DNA from 3 places in the Streptomyces sp. NPDC057307 genome. Region 3 is predicted to be linked to each of the others. Evidence: riboswitches for the same ligand, from Rfam matches in the RefSeq annotation. Region 3 holds a riboswitch; each other region holds the start of a gene.
What was found. A riboswitch is a leader RNA that binds a small molecule or an ion and turns the genes downstream of it on or off. The one in region 3 is predicted to bind cyclic di-AMP.
Positions count from the first base shown of each region.

Region 1 (4,865 bases), on a different contig from region 3:
CCCGGTACGCCTCGCCGACATCTATGCCCGGCTTGATGAGACGGAGGGCGTCGGCGTTGTCCCTGCTCTGGGTGGTGACGGCGCCGACCAGCGCGGAGATGGTGTGGCGGGGGATGCCGAGCCAATCGGCCCAGGACGCCCAGTAGCGGTCGTCCCGGACGAGAGTCTCGCCGACGTCGAACACGATGGTTTCGATCACCGGGGTAAGCGTAGGTGCTGAGGGGCTCCGGATGGGGGCGGTACGAGGTCGTGGGGCACACGCTCTGCCGATTGTCAGTGGCTGGCCGTAGCCTTACTCCATGTCAGCTTCCTCTGATGCCAGCGTTCCCGTCCGTCCCGCCGCCGTCGTCAACGCGGAGATCCGTGCCCTGTGGGCGCGCGCGGGCCGGGCGCTGTCCACCGCCGAGCAGGAGGAGTATCAGCGGCTGCTGGTCGAGTGGGCCGCGTCGGTCCGGGCCGATGTGGTGGAGGCCGCTTAGGCCGATCGGGGCCTCGGGAGGTGTCCGGGCCGGTAAATGGAGATGATCTTGGTCCGGATGGCGTAATGTTGCATTCAACGGCGCGGGGTGGAGCAGCTCGGTAGCTCGCTGGGCTCATAACCCAGAGGTCGCAGGTTCAAATCCTGTCCCCGCTACTGGAAAAAGACGAAGGCCCGGATCCATTGGATCCGGGCCTTCGTCGTGCCCGCGTGTCCGGGGCGTTCTCCTGGGGCGTGCCGTCGCGCGCCGCATCGCGCTTGACCTTTACGCAACGTCAAGATTTAGCGTTTCGGTCATGGAGTGGTCGATCCAGGACATCGCGAAGAAGGCCGGCACGACGAGCCGCACGCTCAGGCACTACGGCGAGCTGGGACTGCTGACCCCGAGCCGGGTCGGCGGCAACGGTTACCGCTACTACGACCAGGACGCCCTCGTCCGGTTGCAGCGAATCCTGCTGCTGCGTGAACTCGGTCTCGGCCTGCCCGCGATCGGCGGGATCCTCGACGGCCAACAGGACACGGCCGCCGCCCTGCGCACCCATCTCGCGCTGCTCGAACAGGAGCGCGCGCGGGTGGGACGTCTGATCGCGTCGGTGCGGACCACTCTCCACAAGACCGAGAGGGGAGAACAGCTCATGGCCGAGGAAATTCTCGACGGCTTCGATCACACCCGTTACGAGGGGGAGGTGACGGAGCGATGGGGCCGGGAGGCGTACGAGCAGGGGGACCGCTGGTGGCGGTCGCTGAGCGAGAGCGAGCGCCGGGAGTTCATGGACCGGCACGAGAACATCGCCCGCGACTGGGGGCGGGCCAAGAAGGACGGTCTCGCCGCCGACAGCGATCAGGCACAGGCCATCGCCGCCCGGCACTGCGAGTGGCTGTCGAGCACCACGAGCCCTTCCAGGTCGTACGTCATCGGCGTCACCGCGATGTACGTCGACGACGCGCGCTTCGGCCGTAACTACGACAAGTACGCGGAGGGCGCGGCCGTCCTCGTACGGGACGCGATGAAGGTGTACGCCGAGCGCCATCTCACCGACTGACGGGTTCGCTGCGCCTCGATTTCCAGGCGCCCGACCGCCCCGCTCCCGCCCCGCTCCCGCCCCGCCACAGGTCACCGCACTGGCCCACCGATAGCCCAGTCGGTCGACGGCGGGTAGCCGCCCGGCGCGTGAGGGGCCAGCCTAGGGAGGGCGCGGTACCGTCCGCAGCCGTCGACGGACCGGGCAGGAGACCACTGGTGGGGCAGAGAGACAGCGGAGACGACGGGACGGCGGGCGGCGGCGGGGACGACGGCCGCCGTCCCGCCGAGAGTGCTGTCCGCCGCCCCGGCCTGGCCGGCAGGCTCCGCGGTCTCGGCAACAGCGCCCGGCGCGGGATCCGCCGGGGCTTCGAGCGCGCCGACGCCGGCTTCCGCCGGGCGGACTCCCGCCCGGCCGCCCCGGTCCCGCCGGCCTTCGACCCGGACGATCCCACCTGGGACGGCCGGTCCTCCGCCGACAAGCACCCCGCGGGCTTCGGTCCCGACGACCCCCGTCCGGCCGGGCGAGGACGCGGCCGGCACGCCGCCCGGCCGGCGCATCCGATCGTGGAGATCCTGCCCGGCCTGATCATCGTGGCGGGGATCGTCCTGGACCAGACGACCCCGACGGCCATCACCGCTTCCCCGCTCTACGCGGCGGCGCCGCTGGTCGCCGCCCCGTTCTTCTCGTTCCTGCGCACCCTCGTCATCGGCATCCTGGCCACCGCCGCCGTCGTCGGGCTGCACTTCCTCAACGACACGGTGGACGCGGTCGAGACGGTCACCGAGTCGCTGACCGTCTTCACGGTCTCCGTGCTGGCGCTGGCCATCAACGGAGTCGTACGCCGCAGCGGCGAACGCCTGGCCTCGGCGCGCGTCATCGCCGAGGCCGCCCAGCGGGCCGTCCTGCCGACGCCCGCCGCCCGGATCGGCGGGCTCCATATCGCCGCGCGCTACGAGGCGGCGGAGGAGGGGGCGTTCATCGGCGGTGACCTGTTCGCCGTCCAGGACACGGAGTACGGGGTACGGCTGGTGGTCGGCGACGTACGCGGCAAGGGCATGGGCGCCGTCGAGACCGTGGCCGTCGTCATCGGCGCCTTCCGCGAGGCCGCCGAGCAGGAGCGGTCGCTCGAAGGGGTCGCGCAACGGCTGGAGCGGGCGCTGGCCCGCGAAGGCACCCGGCGGGACGGGATCGACCTGTTCGAGGGTTTCACCACCGCCGTACTCGCCGAGATCCCGCACGTCGAGGGCATGGTGCGCGTGGTCAACCGCGGGCACCCGGAGCCGCTGCTGCTCGCCCCCGACGGCGGGCTGACCGTGCTGTCCCCCGCCGATCCGGCGCTGCCGCTCGGGATGGGCGAGCTGGGGACCTGGCCGGACCGCGCGGACGAGGTCCCGTACGAGTCCGGGGCGACACTGCTCCTCTACACGGACGGGCTCACCGAGGCGCGCAACGCGGCGGGCGTCTTCTACAACCCGCGCGAACGGCTCGCGGGACGGATCTTCCCCGGCCCCGACGAACTGCTCGACGCGATCGTCGGGGACGTACGGCTGCACACCGGCGGCGGCAGTACGGACGACATGGCGCTGCTGGCCGTCAGCCGGCCCACCCCGCGACAGCCGGAGCGGCGCCGGACGATGCCGGTCGTGCCGTGACTCGATCGCGTCGCGACCCGTCCTGGCCGGACGGGACACGGCGTGCCGTGCGGCGCCATCTCGCCCGCCACGCTGCGTAGTTGAAGTGCACCACTCCGCATAACATTTGACGCACCGTCAGTTCGAGTGTGTGATCGCACACGATCCGAAGGGCGATCAACTCGCCCGATTCCACCCGCTTGTGTCCCGGTTGGTCCAGGCCGCGTCCGCTAACGATCACCCGGAACAGCTTGGAATAAGCCCCGGTCGTCTATTAACGTTCGATAACGCAGCGCGGTTGTCCCAGCCGTCGAAGAGACGGCACCGTGCGCACGCGCCGAATTCCGCAAGGAAACCGGGGAACCACCAATTGGGGTGAATCGGGCGTCTCTTGCTGCCTCGTGCGGCGAAAAACGCTCGTAGGAGACCTTCCTGCTCCGAACCCGTCAGCTAACCCGGTAGGCGAGAAGGAAGGAAAGGAGAGCGCCCCAGTGGCGTCCAACAGGCCTGCCCCCGAAGCCTCAGCCCCGGTCCATTTCGGTCCCGGGAGCCGGTTCGCCGGTACCGATCGCACCGACGACGAGGCGAACAAGGGCTGGGAGGAGTGGAATCCCACCGCGGACTCCATCCGTCCCGTACGCGGCAAACACCGTGTCGCCAAGCAGCGCAACGCTCTCGCCCGCAGCTCCACGGTCCTCGGAGTAGGCGTCATCGCCGCGGTCGGCGCGGGAGGCATAGCCTCCGCGCAGGACAAGCCAGCGGTCTCGATATCACTTCCCGACGCGCTCTCGGACAGTTTCCCCGACGCCAAGTCTCTTCCCGGTGTCGGGTCTTTCATGTCCGACGGCGACGACAAGAACGACGAGACGCCCTCTCCGCTCACCACGGCCGGCCTCACCGCGGCCGACGCCCAGCAGGGCACCACCGACTCCGGCGAGGCGCTGCGCGCCCGCATCCTGCAGCAGGCGGAGCAGCAGCAGGCCGAGGCCGACGCCGTCCAGAAGGCGAGCGCCGAGACGGCCGCCGCCGAGAAGGCCGCGGCCGAGGCGAAGAAGCAGCAGACCGACGCCGAGGAGAAGGCCGCCGAGGAGAAGCGCAAGGCGAAGGAGGCGGCCGAGCGCAAGGCCGAGAAGGAGCGCCTGGAGAAGCTGGCCGCCAGTTTCTCGCTCCCCACCTCGTCGTACACGCTCACCTCGACGTACGGCCAGAGCGGCTCCATGTGGTCCTCCGGCCAGCACACCGGCCTGGACTTCGCCGCCCCCACGGGCACGCCCGCCAAGGCCGTCCACAGCGCGACCGTCAAGTCGGCCGGCTGGTCGGGGTCGTACGGCTACCGCGTGGTGCTGGAGCTGGACGACGGCACGGAGATCTGGTACGCCCACCTGTCCTCGATGACCGTCGCCGCCGGCCAGAAGGTCACCACCGGCGAGACCGTCGGACGCGTGGGGGCCACCGGCAACGTCACCGGCCCGCACCTGCACCTCGAGGTGCACACCGCGGGCGGCAGCGGGATCGACCCGCTGAGCTGGCTCCGCAGCAAGGGACTCACTCCTTGATACGGGCCGAGCCTCAGGGCAGGTCCTAGCTCCGATACGGGTTGTAGCCGCCGTAGTCGATGTACGGCGGCGGAGTCCACACCCGCCCCGTCGCCCGCGCCGCGTACGCCAGCGCGGGCGACGCCATGTCCCGGCGCTGCCACATGTGGTGCAGCAGCTCCTGCTCGCGCTCGGC
Region 1 is NZ_JBHUZM010000019.1:17,468-22,332, reverse strand. It holds gene ACFUN8_RS10360 (HAD family hydrolase) at 1-196, opposite strand, end outside; gene ACFUN8_RS10355 (hypothetical protein) at 300-479, shown strand; tRNA gene ACFUN8_RS10350 (tRNA-Met) at 561-634, shown strand; gene ACFUN8_RS10345 (MerR family transcriptional regulator) at 775-1,521, shown strand; gene ACFUN8_RS10340 (PP2C family protein-serine/threonine phosphatase) at 2,064-3,155, shown strand; cyclic di-AMP (ydaO/yuaA leader) riboswitch at 3,460-3,614, shown strand; gene ACFUN8_RS10335 (M23 family metallopeptidase) at 3,626-4,690, shown strand; gene ACFUN8_RS10330 (PrsW family intramembrane metalloprotease) at 4,716-4,865, opposite strand, start outside.
Region 1: another riboswitch for cyclic di-AMP. It lies ahead of ACFUN8_RS10335 (M23 family metallopeptidase); the one in region 3 lies ahead of ACFUN8_RS02090 (transglycosylase family protein).

Region 2 (4,865 bases), on a different contig from region 3:
CCGGATCTCCGCGAGGGAGCGTACGGCGGGGACGCCGTCGATCTCGGCCAGTTCCGGGGGCAGGGCCAGATTCACCGCGTACGTACGCCCCGTGAAACCCCCGTCGAGCAGATTGCGCAGCACCGCCCGTCCCACGCCGCCCGCCGTGCGTCCGGCGCCGACGACGGCCACGGACGACGGGCCGAGGAGCCGCTGCACCGAGCGCGCCTCGGCGCGCTGCTCGCGGCCCCGCTGGACGGCGAGGGACTCCGCGGTCGGTTCGAGGTCGAGGACGAGGCGGACCGAGCCGTCCTCGAAGTTGCGTTTCTGGGTGAACCCGGCGTCCCGGAACACCTTGATCATCTTGTTGTTGGCGGGCAGCACCTCCGCCGCGAAGCGCCGGATCCCGCGCTCGCGCGCCACCGCGGCGATGTGTTCGAGGAGCGCGGAGGCGATCCCGCGCCCCTGGTGCGCGTCCTGGACGAGGAAGGCGACCTCGGCCTCGTCGGCCGGGGCGGAGGCGGGCATGCCCCGGCCGTCGATGCGGTCGTAGCGGACGGTGGCGACGAACTCGCCGCCGACGGTGACGGCGAGGCCCACCCGGTCCACGTAGTCGTGGTGGGTGAACCGGTAGACGTCCTTGTCGGAGAGCCGGGGGTAGGGCGCGAAGAAGCGGTAGTACTTCGACTCGTCGGAGACCTGTTCGTAGAAGCTGACCAGCCGCTCGGCGTCGTCGGTGGTGATGGGCCGGACGCGGGCGGTGCCCCCGTCGCGCAGGACCACGTCTGCTTCCCAGTGAGCGGGGTACGCGTGCTGTGACGGCGGCGTCATGGGGAGAGCCTACGGCGCGCGCACCGGTAGCGGCGGCTGCGCGGCCGGGGCAGGCTGGGGGTGCCTCATCGGTCCGTTACGGGGCACATGAGACACTGGTCTAGACAACAACTGTGACTTTGAAGGGCAACACCATGGCTGAGCGCCGCGTCAACGTCGGCTGGGCCGAGGGCCTGCACGCCCGTCCCGCCTCCATCTTCGTCCGTGCCGCCACGGCCTCCGGCGTTCCCGTGACGATCGCCAAGGCCGACGGCAGCCCGGTCAACGCGGCGTCGATGCTCGCCGTGCTGGGACTGGGCGCGCAGGGCGGCGAGGAGATCGTCCTGTTCTCCGACGCGGACGGCGCGGACGCCGCGCTGGACCGGCTGGCGAAGCTGGTCGCCGAGGGTCTGGACGAGCTGCCCGAGACCGTCTGAACCGCACACGCACCGAATCGCACACGCGCCGAGCCGCACACGCGCTGAATCGCACACGCACGACGAAGGCCCCGGCAGGACGCCGGGGCCTTCGTCATGTCTCCGCGCGCAGTCGTGTCTCCGCGCATGGTCGCGTTCTCCGCGCGTAGAGAGTCAGACGCTGACGCCGTGCGCGCGCAGGTACGCGACGGGGTCGATGTCGGAGCCGTACTCCGCGCTCGTCCGCGCCTCGAAGTGCAGGTGCGGGCCGGTCGAGTTGCCGGTCGAGCCCGAGAGCGCGATCGGCGCGCCCGGCGTGACGCTCTGGCCGACGGTGACGCCGATCGAGGAGAGGTGTCCGTACTGGGTGTACGTGCCGTCGTTCATGCGGATGACGACGTTGTTGCCGTACGCGCCGCCCCAGCCGGCCTCCACGACGGTGCCCGCGCCGACGGCCACGACCGAAGTGCCGGACGCCGCGCGGAAGTCGACGCCGGAGTGGCTGCCGGAGGACCAGAGCGCGCCGCCGGTCTGGTAGCCGGTGGTGACCGGGGAGCCGGCGACGGGGAGTTGGTAGGAGTTGAGGCGCTCGCGCTCCGCGGCCCGTGCCGCGCGCTCCTTGGCCTCGCGCAGTTCCTTCGCGCGGGCCTCCGCCTTGCGCTTCGCCTCGGCCTTGGCGCGGGCAGCGGCCTCCGCCCGCGCCTTCGCCGCCGCGGCCTTCTGGGCGGCCAGATGCTGGGCGTCGGCCTGGGCGTCGATCGTCGCGGCGAGGGAGTCGTCGATGACGATGGCGCGGGCCGGGGTGACCGGAGCGGTGTCCTGGGCGACGGCCGCCTCCATGTCGGCGGCGAGCGCCGGGGATCCGAGGGTGCCGATGACACCGGCGGCGGTGAGAGTCGCGACTCCGGCGAAGTTCGCGCCTCGGCGCGTCATTCGGCTCGGGGCACGGTGCTTCCCGGTGGCACGGGTGAACGCCATGAAGTGGCTGGTCCTTTCCTTCCTTCTCGCCTACCGGGTTAGCTGACGGGTTCGGAGCAGGAAGGTCTCCTACGGGCTCCTCCGCGGATCACGCGAAGGCCCCCGATTCACCCCAGGGACATGATTGGGTCCCCGGCTCCCCAGGCTCGCGCCTGACGGGGACTCGGCGATGGCTGTCCGGTGCCGCGGATGCGGCGGGCTCTGGCGAACAGCCGGACCGACGCTAAAGGGGTCATCTTTCAATCACCAAACAGACAGGCCCTTTTGTAGCGCACGCCACAGGGCATTCAGGCAACCTCCTCATGAATGCGGACATAGCGGGGAACCCCGGCGACTGGTTCGTCACCGGGGTTCCCTTTGTCCGTGCTGATCGGACGTCCGCACCGAGCCGACGGGCGGTCGTCGTCGTCATCGGCCTCAGCCGGTGACGACCTTCACCTCGCCGATCCCCAGGGCCTCGATCGGCTCCCGGATCACCGAGGCGTCCCCGACGAGCACCGTGACCAGCCGGTCGCCCGGGAAGGCGCTGACGACGGCGGCCGTCGCCTCGACCGTGCCGGTCTCGGCCAGGCGCGCGTACAGCTGCGCCTGGAAGTCGTCCGGGAGGTGCTGCTCGACCTGGTCGGCGAGCGTGTCCGCGACGGACGCGGCCGTCTCGTACTTCAGCGGCGCGACGCCGACCAGATTCTGCACGGCCGTCTCGCGCTCGGCGTCCGTCAGCCCTTCGGCCGCGAGCGTGCGCAGGACCTTCCACAGGTCGTCCAGCGCGGGCCCGGTCGACTCGGTGTCCACGGAGCCGCTGATGGCGAGCATGGAGGCGCCCGTGCCGTGCGGGTCGGAGCGCAGCACCTGCGCGAAGGACCGCACGCCGTACGTGTAGCCCTTCTCCTCGCGCAGCACCCGGTCGAGCCGGGAGGTGAGCGTGCCGCCCAGGCAGTACGTGCCGAGCACCTGGGCCGGCCAGACGCGGTCGTGCCGGTCGGGACCGACCCGGCCGATCAGGAGCTGGGTCTGTACGGCTCCGGGCCGGTCCACGATGACCACACGGCCGGTGTCGTCGGCCGTCACCGGCGGCACGGGGCGCGGCTCCGAGGTGTCGCCCGTCCAGTCACCGAGGGTCTCGGCGAGCAGCGCGTCGACGTCCACGCCGGTGAGGTCGCCGACGATCACCGCAGTGGCGGTGGCCGGGCGGACATGCGCGTCGTAGAAGGCGCGGACGCCCTTCGCGTCGATGCGTCCGACGGTCTCCTCGGTGCCCTGGCGCGGACGCGACATGCGCGAGGTGACCGGGAACAGCTCCTTGGAGAGCTGCTTGGCCGCGCGGCGGGCCGGGTTGGCCTGCTCGTGCGGGATCTCGTCCAGCCGGTTCGTGACGAGCCGGCCGACCTCGCTCTCCGAGAACAGCGGCGCGCGCAGGGCGTCGGCGAGCAGTCCGAGCGCCTTGGGCAGCCGGGAGACCGGGACCTCCAGGGAGACCCGGACGCCGGGGTGGTCGGCGTGCGCGTCGAGGGTGGCGCCGCAGCGCTCCAGCTCGGCGGCGAACTCCTCGGCGGTGTGCTTGTCGGTGCCCTCGGACAGCGCGCGGGCCATGATCGTGGCGACGCCGTCCAGTCCCTCGGGCTCCGCCTCCAGCGGAGCGGCCAGGGAGATCTCGACGGCCACCACCTGCTGGCCGGGGCGGTGGCAGCGCAGCACCGTCAGTCCGTTGGGCAGCGCGCCGCGCTCGGGCGCGGGAAACGCCCAGGGCCTGGCCTCTCCGGCCGTCGGCTGCGGGTGGAACTCCATGGTCACGGCAGCGTCGGTCACTGGTCCGCCCCCTCGTGCTCGTCGGTGATCTCGTCGGAGGCGGCGTCCTCGTCGTCGGCGGTCGTCGGCTCGTAGACCAGCACCGCCCTGTTGTCCGGGCGCAGCCGGGCCTCGGCCACCGCGCGCACCTCGTCGGCCGTGACGTCCAGCACCCGCTGGACGGCGGTGAGCGCCAGCTGCGGGTCGCCGAACAGCACCGCGAACCGGCACAGTTCGTCCGCGCGGCCCGCGACCGTACCGAGCCGGTCGAGCCATTCGCGCTCCAACTGGGCCTGGGCGCGCTCCATTTCCTCGGCCGTGGGGCCCTCGGCCGCGAACCGGGCCAGCTCCTCGTCGACCGCGGCCTCGATCTGCGGGACCTCGACGCCGCCGGACGTCTTCACGTCCAGCCAGCCGAGCGAGGGCGCGCCGGCGAGGCGCAGCAGCCCGAATCCGGCGGCGACGGCCGTACGGTCGCGGCGCACCAGGCGGTTGTGGAGGCGGGAGGACTCGCCGCCGCCGAGGACGGTGAGCGCCAGGTCGGCGGCGTCGGCCTCGCGGGTGCCGTCCTGCGGCAGCCGGTAGGCGGCCATCAGCGCGCGCGCCGGGACGTCCTCGTGGATCTCCTCGCGAAGCTGCTCGCCGATGGTGTCGGGCAGCGAGCCGTCGCGCGGCGGCTGCTTGCCGTCGTGGCCGGGGATCGAGCCGAAGTACTTCTCGACCCAGGCGAGCGTCTGCTCGGGGTCGATGTCGCCGACGACCGACAGCACCGCGTTGTTCGGCGCGTAGTACGTACGGAAGAACTGCCGCGCGTCGTCGAGGGTCGCCGCGTCCAGGTCGGCCATCGAGCCGATCGGGGTGTGGTGGTACGGGTGGCCCTCGGGGTAGGAGAGCGCG
Region 2 is NZ_JBHUZM010000160.1:4,443-9,307, reverse strand. It holds gene ACFUN8_RS32700 (GNAT family N-acetyltransferase) at 1-810, opposite strand, end outside; gene ACFUN8_RS32695 (HPr family phosphocarrier protein) at 945-1,226, shown strand; gene ACFUN8_RS32690 (M23 family metallopeptidase) at 1,380-2,183, opposite strand; cyclic di-AMP (ydaO/yuaA leader) riboswitch at 2,196-2,362, opposite strand; gene ACFUN8_RS32685 (M16 family metallopeptidase) at 2,601-3,968, opposite strand; gene ACFUN8_RS32680 (M16 family metallopeptidase) at 3,986-4,865, opposite strand, start outside.
Region 2: another riboswitch for cyclic di-AMP. It lies ahead of ACFUN8_RS32690 (M23 family metallopeptidase); the one in region 3 lies ahead of ACFUN8_RS02090 (transglycosylase family protein).

Region 3 (4,865 bases):
GCAGGAGTTGACGGACGGGCTGATCGACGCCTTCGCGGCGAAGGGGGAGGCCGACCTCATCCATGACTTCGCCTTCCCGCTCCCCATCTACGCGATCTGCGATCTGCTCGGGGTCCCGCGCGAGGACCAGGACGACTTCCGCGACTGGGCCGGGATGATGATCCGGCACGGCGGCGGGCCGCGGGGTGGGGTCGCGCGGTCCGTGAAGAAGATGCGGGGGTATCTCGCCGAACTCATCCACCGCAAGAGGGACGCCCCCGGCGACGACCTGATCTCCGGGCTGATCCGCGCGAGCGACGACGGCGAGCACCTCACCGAGAACGAGGCCGCCGCCATGGCGTTCATCCTGCTCTTCGCGGGGTTCGAGACGACCGTCAATCTGGTGGGCAACGGGGTCTACGCGCTGCTTCGCAACCCCGACCAGCGCGAACGCCTTCAACGCTCCCTCGACGCAGGCGAGACCGGGCTGCTCGCCACCGGGATCGAGGAACTGCTGCGCTACGACGGGCCGGTGGAGCTGGCCACCTGGCGCTACGCCACCGAGCCCGTCCAACTCGGCGGGCAGAGCGTCGCGGTGGGCGACCCCGTCCTCGTCGTACTGGCCGCCGCCGACCGCGACCCGGAGCGGTTCGCCGATCCGGACCGGCTCGATCTGTCGCGGAGTGACAACAAACACCTCGGATACGGCCACGGCATCCACTACTGTCTCGGCGCACCGCTCGCCCGCCTGGAAGGACAGGCCGCGCTCGGGACACTCCTGACCCGCCTGCCCGACTTGCGACTTGCGGTCGATCCATCCGATTTGCGGTGGCGTGGCGGGCTCATCATGCGTGGACTGCGTACGCTCCCGGTGCAGTTCACAGCGGTGCGTGACTGAGTGATCGTCAACACTGTGACTTTCACGTGATCTCCGCTGTATCGACTTGTGACAGACGTTGGAGTACGGCTACGTTCACGACCGTCCCAGCAGTCACCTGTTCGGAATTCACGTTCGGAACCCGTGTTCGGGATTCACGTTTCAGCAGTCTCACGGAAGGCAATCGCATGCGCTCCGGGAACGGCCGGCACCGTCGGCCCCGTCAAGCCCCCGCCCTCGTCGTCGCGGCAGGGGTGACAGGCTCGGCGATCGCCATCCCGCTGCTCGGCGCGACCGGCGCCAGCGCGGCCGACGCCGCCACCTGGGACCGTGTCGCCGAGTGCGAGAGCGGCGGCATGTGGAGCGCCGACTTCGGCAACGGGCACTACGGCGGGCTCCAGATCGCCCAGGAGACCTGGGCCGACTTCGGCGGTACGGCGTACGCGCCCACCGCCGACCAGGCCAGCCGCAGCCAGCAGATAGCCGTGGCCGAGAAGATCCTCGACGCGCAGGGGCCGACCGCGTGGCCGACCTGCGCGCTGGTCACCGGGCTCACGGCGGACGACGGTGCGTCGCCGGATGGCGAGCCCTCCGGCGACGCCACCCAGCAGCCCGAGACGTCCGCGGAGCCCGCGCCCGAGTCGAGCGAGGAGGCCGTGCTGCCGCCCGCTCCCGAGTCGACGCCGTCGTCCGGGCAGTTCGGCCGTGATTCGGCCTCCGGTGGCGAGAAGCCCAGCGCGGAGCCGAGTACGGAGTCGAGTACGGAGTCGGGTACCGGGTCCGGTACGACGCCGAGCGCGGAGCCCGGCACCGAGGCCGACGCCGGCCAGGGCACCGGCAAGCACCGCGGCGAGGCGGACGCCGGAACGGGCGCCACCGACGGGTCGACCGAAGCAGGCAAGACGGGCAACGCGGACGAAGAGCGTGAAAGTGGCCGTCATGCCTCGCGGGGTGACGGTTCGGCACGTAACGGTGACACCGCCGCCGAGGACACGGCCGCCGCCGACGGCTCGTACACCGTCCAGGCCGGCGACAACCTGTGGGCCATCGCCGACGAGCAGAAGGTGGAGGGCGGCTGGTCCGCGCTCTACGCGGCGAACCGCGAGGTCGTGGGCTCCGACGCCGACCTGATCCTGCCGGGCCAGAGCCTCGATCTGACCGCGAAGTAGGGGTAGTTAAACGGTCTATGTCCGTATCTGCGCAAGTGAGACAAGGGTCTCTTCGTCCCAACTGATGCGGTCTGACCGGCACGTCGCCTCGCTTCCGTCCCGACCTGCGTAAACAGAGGTTTCCTCGGGGCGGGATGGGCGAATCATCCCGGATGTTCCTTCTTTGAACATCCGGGATGTCTGTGTTTACGGTCTGAACCGCTCGCACCGCGGGCACCGTCGACCGTCACGCCGAATCCTGCCGTCGGTCGGGGGGAGTAGTCGTCGCGTCAAGCGCCGAAGGCAGGAGCGGGGGACCCAAAGGTAAGTGCCGGCCAGTACGGCCGGCTCGGGGTGCAGCCGTGTGCAGGGGGACGTGAAGACGTTCCCGGGTCGCACGGCCGGGCAACTCACTTGGCCCGAACCCGACAGCTCACCTCGTAGGCGTCGGTGAGGAGATTTCGCATGCTGTTTTCCAGCAAGTCCGGCAAGGCCAAGCACCGCCGCCCCTCCAAGGCCGTCCGCTACGCCACGCTCGCCGGCATCACCGGTGCCGCTGTCGCGGCCCCGCTGATCGGCGCCACCTCCGCCTCCGCGGCCACCACCGCCGAGTGGGACGCCGTCGCCCAGTGCGAGTCCGGCGGCAACTGGTCCATCAACACCGGCAACGGCTACTCCGGCGGCCTCCAGTTCTCGCCCTCCACCTGGGCCGCGTACGGCGGCACCGCCTTCGCCTCCAGCGCCGACCAGGCGTCGAAGTCGCAGCAGATACAGATCGCCGAGAAGGTCCTCGCGGGCCAGGGCAAGGGTGCCTGGCCGAGCTGTGGTGTCGGCCTGTCCAACGCCTCCAACAACGCCGGCTCGGACGACAGCGCCCAGCAGCAGGCCCCTGCCCCGAAGGCCGCCCCGAAGCAGGAGTCCGCCCCGCGCGCCGCGCAGGAGCAGCCCGCCTCGCGTAGTGAGACGCGCGGCCCGATCAAGAAGGGCGACGGCGAGTACAAGGTCAAGGCCGGCGACACGCTCTCCAAGATCGCGGACGCCAAGAAGGTCGAAGGTGGCTGGAAGAAGCTCTTCGACCTGAACAAGGACATCGTCGAGAACGCCGACGAGATCTTCCCGGGTCAGCAGCTCCACCTGAGCTGACCCTTCCCTCCCTGAGCCCCGGCACGGCGCGCCTCACTCCCCCCGGACGCGCCGTACCGGGGCTCGGGCCCTGTCCGAGGTGCTGCGGTACGGGGCTCGGGCCCTGTCCGAGGTGCTGCGGTACGACGCCCGGGTCCGCCCGGCCGCCGGTCCACGGACCCCAGGACATTCGCGGCTGAACGGGCATTCAGGACTCTTTTCGTCCCAGCGGGCGGGCATCTGCCGACCGCCGACCGGGAGCCGGTTAGGCTCATGCCGCAAGGCCAACGAGGCCCTGCACTCCACGCGTCACATCCCAGAAGGAGATGCTCGTGCCGTCCATCGACGTCGTCGTAGCCCGGGAAATCCTTGACTCCCGAGGCAACCCCACGGTCGAGGTCGAGGTCGGCCTCGACGACGGCAGCACCGGCCGTGCTGCTGTCCCCTCCGGTGCGTCCACCGGTGCGTTCGAGGCCCTCGAGCTCCGCGACGGTGACCAGAACCGCTACCAGGGCAAGGGTGTCGAGAAGGCCGTCCTCGCCGTCATCGAGCAGATCGGCCCGGAGCTCGTCGGCTACGACGCCACCGAGCAGCGCCTCATCGACCAGGCGATGTTCGACCTGGACGCCACGCCGGACAAGTCCTCGCTCGGCGCCAACGCCATCCTCGGTGTCTCCCTGGCCGTGGCGCACGCCGCGTCCGAAGCCTCGGACCTGCCGCTGTTCCGCTACCTCGGCGGCCCGAACGCGCACCTGCTGCCCGTTCCGATGATGAACATCCTCAACGGCGGGTCGCACGCCGACTCCAACGTGGACATCCAGGAGTTCATGATCGCGCCGATCGGCGCCGAGTCGTTCTCCGAGGCCCTGCGCTGGGGCGCCGAGGTCTACCACACGCTGAAGAAGGTCCTGAAGGAGAAGGGGCTCTCCACGGGCCTCGGCGACGAGGGCGGCTTCGCGCCGAACCTGGAGTCCAACCGCGCCGCGCTCGACCTGATCCTCGTGGCCATCAAGGAAGCCGGCTACGCCCCGGGCAAGGACATCGCGCTCGCGCTCGACGTGGCGGCCTCCGAGTTCTACAAGGACGGCTCCTACGAGTTCGAGGGCAAGTCCCGCTCGGCCGCCGAGATGACCGAGTACTACGAGGAGCTTGTCGCCTCGTACCCGCTGGTCTCCATCGAGGACCCGCTCTTCGAGGACGACTGGGCCGGCTGGAAGGTCCTCAACGACAAGCTGGGCTCCAAGGTCCAGATCGTCGGCGACGACCTCTTCGTCACCAACCCCGAGCGCCTGGCCCGTGGCATCGAGGAGGGCTCGGCCAACGCCCTGCTCGTCAAGGTCAACCAGATCGGTTCGCTGACCGAGACCCTGGACGCCGTCGAGCTGGCGCAGCGCAGCGGCTTCAAGTGCATGATGTCGCACCGTTCCGGCGAGACCGAGGACGTCACGATCGCCGACCTGGCCGTCGCCACCAACTGCGGCCAGATCAAGACCGGCGCCCCGGCCCGCTCCGAGCGCGTCGCCAAGTACAACCAACTGCTGCGTATCGAGGAGATCCTCGACGACGCGGCGGTGTACGCGGGCCGCAGCGCGTTCCCCCGCTTCAAGGACTGACCTCTTGAAGGACTGACCACCGTGCCCGTCCTACGGCCGTCCCCGGCCACGGTCCCGTACCGTGTCCGGGGACGTACGCGCGTACAGAGGCAGTACGCCGGTACAGAGGTACGAGGGGTCCGCCGG
Region 3 is NZ_JBHUZM010000003.1:60,864-65,728, reverse strand. It holds gene ACFUN8_RS02100 (cytochrome P450) at 1-877, shown strand, start outside; gene ACFUN8_RS02095 (transglycosylase family protein) at 1,045-2,025, shown strand; cyclic di-AMP (ydaO/yuaA leader) riboswitch at 2,290-2,466, shown strand; gene ACFUN8_RS02090 (transglycosylase family protein) at 2,470-3,147, shown strand; gene eno (phosphopyruvate hydratase) at 3,453-4,739, shown strand.